2 regions of the Pradoshia sp. genome follow, and region 1 is predicted to be linked to the other one. Evidence: predicted binding sites of a transcription regulator. Region 1 holds the regulator's gene; the other holds the start of a gene.
What was found. Region 1 encodes NrdR, which represses ribonucleotide reductase genes. Its sites were predicted from a motif close to AACACNATATATNGTGTT; they were not measured.
Positions count from the first base shown of each region.

Region 2: the regulator NrdR is predicted to act here: its motif matches at 1,945-1,962, upstream of ACI35L_RS11295 (vitamin B12-dependent ribonucleotide reductase).

Region 1 is NZ_JBJEFJ010000139.1:486-3,680, reverse strand. Features, by position in the region: gene ACI35L_RS12895 (replication initiation and membrane attachment family protein) at 1-1,104, opposite strand, end outside; gene nrdR (transcriptional regulator NrdR) at 1,177-1,635, opposite strand; gene speD (adenosylmethionine decarboxylase) at 1,797-2,171, opposite strand; gene ACI35L_RS12880 (glyceraldehyde-3-phosphate dehydrogenase) at 2,430-3,195, opposite strand, start outside.
Region 2 is NZ_JBJEFJ010000123.1:37,781-40,975, forward strand. Features, by position in the region: gene ACI35L_RS11295 (vitamin B12-dependent ribonucleotide reductase) at 1-1,809, opposite strand, end outside; gene ACI35L_RS11300 (rhodanese-like domain-containing protein) at 2,388-2,687, shown strand; gene ACI35L_RS11305 (DUF1836 domain-containing protein) at 2,777-3,195, opposite strand, start outside.

The DNA.
Region 1 (3,195 bases):
CTCCACATAGCTTGCCTGAAGCTTCATATCCGAACGTAGCATGACATAATGGAGAAGGACATTAACAACGCCTGGCGGCAGCTTTTGATTAACCATCACCTTTTCAACAAGCGCCAGATCTTTCTCTGATGGCAGAGCGCCTTCAGATAAGCTGACTAGAAATTCCAGCGGTGATGTCGTTTCAAATGTATAAAGTAAATGCTCCTCAGGCGTTTTCGGCTCAAAGATGGTGCGCTCATATTCCGGCTGCACCCGTTCAATAATAGCCGGCATTTCCTCACCATGATTGATTAAGAACAGCTCACGCGCACTTTTGCGCAGCTCGTCAATATCTATCTCTTCATGCTCATTTTGACAGCGGAGGATGAGCTTGCTCATGTCCATAACCCCTATCTTGTAAAGATAGGCAAGCGTCGCGACCGCCTCCATAACAGCTGGAGTAAAGGATTTCCGCGAGATAAAGCTGCTCTTTAAGGACGCGAATAATAATTCAAAGTCAAATTGCTCGATGAAATTAGCGCTGTATCCCTGCACATCTTTAGAGAAGAACTGATTTTGGGTCGTTGTTTTCGGCTCAGCCAATTCCTTCGGATTCTTGAACTCTGATTCAAATACATCCGTAAATGAGTGAGTAACATCCTCATAATCATCTGGAATCTTCTTATCAGAAAACATCGATAAGAGCCGCTCATAATGTCTGCTGTCGAGCTTTTGCTGAAGATAAATTGGCAATAGATCATCGTGGAAAAATGCATCCGGCGTGAGCGGAGGCATGATTTCATAAATAAAGACATTTCCTTCGGCAGCAGCCTTCTTATAGGTCTTTAACAAGCCGATTCCTTCTAGCCTTCTGCGGCATTGATAGATGTCATCAAGCGGCATTCCGAGTACATCCATCAGCCATCGGTGGGTGGTCTGCTTTGAATACATCATCCCGGTAGTCACCTCGTTAAGGAAGGTCAAATACAGCGAGATAGATAGACCGCCGATCAGCGGCTGATACAGATACTGAATCACCTTATGATCCATCTCTGACAATTTATCCTTATACAGGACAACATATCGATCTTTTGGGTTTACGAACATCCAGGAATATTGCATCATATTTACAAACCTTTCGCCTGCAAGAAGTGATAATGGCAAAAAAGAGCTAAAGAAACTGCCTTCAGCCCTGTTTTAATCTTCTTTTTTTATTAATTCCTTTAATTCCTTAATAAATACGTTGATATCTTTAAACTGTCGATAAACAGAGGCAAACCTTACATAGGCGACTTCATCCACCTCAGCAAGACGGTCCATGACCATCTCTCCAATATGGTCGCTCTTCACCTCGGAGAAGCCCTGATTTCGCAGTTCCTTCTCTACTTCTGTCGTGATTTCCTCTAGTTCCTTCAAGGCAACATGGCGTTTCTCACATGCCCTGATTAATCCGCGAAGGATCTTCTCACGACTGAATTCTTCACGGGCACCGTCTTTCTTCACCACAATCAAAGGTATTTCCTCTACCTTCTCAAACGTGGTAAACCGGTAGCCGCAGGACTCACATTCTCTTCTTCTGCGTATGGAACGACCTTCATCCGCAGGCCGGGAATCGAGCACTCTTGTCCCGTTATGGTGGCAAGTTGGACATATCATTTCGATTAGCACCGTCCCTTTCTCTATAGTTCTATCTTATAGAAACAAGCCCTTTTGGACAAGTGTTTGTTTCAAATAGACAAAAGCTGCTTTGTATTATACGGCGATTCGTCAAAAAAAGGATGCGATTCTTAATCGGCATCCCTTTCAAATAGTTGAATTTACATGGCGTGAACTCTTCTTACAGCAACAGGCCCCATGCCTCTTGGTATCTCAAAGGTTTCCTTCTTTTGAGCATTCAAGGCATCAGCGATATAGTTAGCTGCAACGTTCGGATCAAGGTCACCGCAAGTATATACATCAATACTAGCATAACCGTGTTCCGGAAAACTATGAATCGTTAAATGCGATTCAGAAATGATGACGACTCCACTGACTCCTTGGGGGGCGAATTTATGAAAGGCAACCTCTCTTACTTCAGCTCCCGACCTAAGTGCAGCATCTACAAAAATTTGCTCGATCTTATTCATATCGTTCAACTTTGTTAAATCACAGCCCCATAATTCCGAAATGACATGACGACCAATAGTTTTCATATTTAATTCCCCCTTCAAGCATTTAAACGAATTTGATACCTTCGTTTCTGGCCGCAACTGCCACGGGGGAAAGTTAGTCCTACGAGGTCCTAACCCTTTAAGCAGCCAGTGCCAGGATATGAAGTTCACGGTTTTTAGTATATAATTTTTAGGTTGTTTTTGCAACAAAACCCTGCCAATTATTGTATTTCCTCCCATATTCGTTGTCCAAAAATAAACCGCTCCCATTTATACGGGAGCGGTTTTTACTATCCTTATTCAGCTTACTTGTGCTTTTTCCTTTACGAGTAAATGGGCTACATGGTTCACTAAATCTACAACCCTGCATGAATAGCCCCATTCATTATCATACCAAGCAAGGACCTTTACCTTTTGTTCGCCAATCACCATGGTTGACAGACTGTCAATAATGGTTGAATGCGGATTGGTGGTGAAATCAATGGAAACGAGCGGTTCCTCGCAAACCTCCATGATCCCAGCAAGCTTCCCGCCTGCTGCATTCTTCAATGCTCGGTTGACATCATCAGCCGTAACTGGTGTTTTCAAGTCAACGACCAAGTCCACAAGAGATACATTCGGCGTCGGCACACGGAGCGCTGTCCCGTGCAGCTTGCCCTTTAATTGTGGCAGAACGAGTGATAAAGCCTTGGCAGCACCTGTTGTAGTCGGAATGATACTTTGTGCACAAGCTCTTGCTCTCCGCAGGTCTTTATGCGGATTGTCGATATTATTCTGGTCATTCGTATAGGCATGAACCGTTGTCATCAAGCCATTATCAATGCCAAACTGCTCATCAAGCACCTTGGCAAGCGGAGCCAGGCAATTCGTTGTACACGAGGCATTAGAGATAACGAAATGATTGGCGATATCCAATTGCTCTTCATTGACACCCATGACAATTGTGACATCTTCGTTTGTACCCGGCGCTGTAAGCACTACCCTCTTTGCCCCAGCTGTTAAATGAAGAGATGCCTTATCACGATGATTGAATTTGCCAGTTGCTTCAATCACGATATCAATTTCA
Region 2 (3,195 bases), on a different contig from region 1:
CAAGAATGGGAAGCTTCCCTTCTCCTTAGCGAGTTCAATGGATTCCTCATAGGCTGCAGTCGCAATTGTTTCAAATACACGGTCAACAAGCTCATTGCCGTCTTTTGAGCCGTATTCTTTCTCACAGTAGATGAGCATATCATGAAGACCCATAACTCCAAGGCCGACACGTCTTTCGCCCAAGGCTTGGCGTTTATTCTCTTCAAGGAAATATGGAGTCGCATCAATGACATTATCCTGCATGCGAACACCGACTTTAACCGTTTCCTTCAGCTTATCGAAATTGACCGTTTTTGCGTCCTTATCTGTCATTTCCGCTAAGTTCACGGCTGCCAGGTTACATACGGAATAAGGAGCTAAAGGCTGCTCACCGCATGGGTTTGTCGCAACGACCTTTTGTCCATAGCTCTTTGCATTAGTCATGTCATTGGCATTATCGATAAAGAAAATACCAGGCTCCGCAGAGTAAGTAGCACAAATATTAATTAAATTCCATAATTCCTTCGCTCTCACTTTACGGTAAACACGCACACCATAGCCGCGTTTTTCCCACTCCCGTACGTCTCCGCAATCCGCCCATTCATTATTATAGATTTCCATTTCCTCTGGGCTGTAGGATTCTACATCAGGGAAGCGCAATTCATATTCAGCATCATTCTCAACAGCATCCATGAACTCCTTTGTCAAGCAGACAGAGATGTTTGCACCTGTTAGGAAGTCTGGATTATGGACAGCGTCATTGCCGCCGTGCGCCAGTTTTTCCTCTGCTTCTTGAATGATGGCTTCACTGAAACCGCCTAGTCCTGGAATGGTCTTATAGTTCACGATTCCCTGATACATGGCTTGTTCCTGAATGGAAAGAGGTGTGAATTTTAATTTCTCTGCAGCCAGCCTTTGAATCGTCTCATCTTCTGATACTTCCATCAAGAAGCGCAGGATTTTCGGATTTTGCATCTTAGAGATGATGAACTCAACAATATCGGGATGCCAGTCAGCAAGCATAATCATTTGCGCACCGCGACGTGAACCGCCTTGTTCGACCAAATGAGTCAGCTTCGCGATATCATCAAGCCAGGAAACCGCTCCCGAGGATTTGCCGTTAACACCACGGGCAAGGGTGTTTCGTGGACGCAAGGTAGAACCGTTTGTACCTACTCCGCCGCCTCTGCTCATAATTTCCATAACTTGCTTGCGGTGTTCAGAGATACCCTCACGGCTGTCCTTGATGAACGGCATAACGTAACAGTTAAAATATGTCACCTCTGTCTCCGATCCAGCTCCATACAGCACACGGCCAGCAGGGATAAAGTTTGTTTGAACCAATTGCTGATAGAATCTCTCAAAGGATTCCTGACGCTTCTCTTCTGTCTTCTCCACTTGTGCCAAACCGCGCGCATTGCGTTTCGCGATTTGCTCATAGTAAATCTCAAGCGGCTTTTCAATGACATCAAGCGACTTGCAAATCAAACCTGTTTTCATTTCATCATGCTTGTCCAACGAAGCTCTGTATTCTTCTTCTACAAGCACATGGGCTGTTTTCTTTTCCCAATCAATTTCTTGAATATATCCTAGTCCGCGGGCTGGGAATTTTGGATCTTCCTTGATCGTCAAGACAACGAAGTCCCCATTGGCAAGCGTAAGCTTCTCCGTATCCTTAAACGAATAGCGATCGATCATAACAAGTCTTGATACACCTTTATAAGTCTTATTCATGTCGGGTGTTATTGGAAACACCTGTGGAAAATTGGCAATATCCTTATTCAACCTTTCGACATTTACAGACAGCTTATGATTAACAGCAGTATACAATATGATCTCTCCCAACCTCTTAAGTATTCTTCATGAATGTTTTTCTTTCTCTGATGCAGTTTGTTTTAATATAAATAACGTTATCATACGTCTTTTTGAAATTCAACTACATATTGTGTCCCTATTTTTTCAACGCATACTATATATTGTATTTGTGCATTTATCGAATGAATTGTCAATCTTCCTCTATGGGCAGAATTTTAAGAGAATCTGCGATTATGAACATTTTTCTACCCATTTTGAACAAAATCAAACAATAACTAGGATTTAGGACTTTTGCCTTACATTCTACAATATTCGTCCTTATTCTGGCTTATGAACCCCTTTTGATGAAGACTGATGTCGAATGCCAGAATATAAATTATATCGGTCCGAAGGAGGGGTCGTAAAGATTAAAGCATTCTTTTTAGAGGGATTGCCATAAAAAAATTTTGCCAGACAAAATATCTCCCTGTATAATAAATGAGGGAACAAACGAGAAAGTGGGGATTTCATTGACACCAACGACATATATTCTGATTGGCCTGGCTGTGCTGATCATTGCGTATTCAATTTACAGCTATTTCTCTACAAAAAAAATGGTTAAGACCTTATCCCAAGAAGAGTTCAAAGCTGGATACCGGAAAGCCCAGCTGATTGACGTTCGTGAACAAAATGAATTTGACGGCGGACATATTTTGGGAGCCCGCAACATTCCATCCACTCAATTAAAGATGCGCATGAAGGAATTGCGCAAGGACAAGCCTGTCTACTTATACTGCCAAAGTGGTATGAGAAGCACAAGAGCAGCTCAAATGTTATACAAAAACGGCTACCGCGACCTTTACCAGCTTGATGGCGGCTTCAAGAAATGGACTGGAAAGATCAAATCCAAATAAAAAGAGCCGATGCTGTCAAAAGCGCATCAACTCACACACAAAACGCGGACAATCCCCTTTATTCAGGTTTCTGAAAAAGGGGTTTTTATTTACCCCTTTTTCGGCTGTCTATCTTCAATCTTGGCGGCTAAGCTCTCAGCAGCCCGCTTATACAATTGACTCATATGAGCAAGCGATGCTACGGCCAATAGTTCCTCAAAATATTCCGCATCCTCCTCCTGACTAGCTCCTGCTGTCTCCTTAAGCTCCTTCATGCTTGTTTCGATACTTTCCGTGAAAATGGCGGCATTCTTATCCGTTTGCTTCAAGAAGGCCTCATACAGCCAGTCAATTGAGAGATCATCCTTCATAATTCTTTCATTGAGCGGGTCAAGAATCCCTTTGATTTCATTGATGGACAGGCTTCCTTTTAGCTGATAGATAAGACTGAGCAAGATTAAGTGCCTTTTCGTGTATTTCTTATTCTTGATTGGGAAGAACACTTTAGCCTTCGCATAATTATTAATCA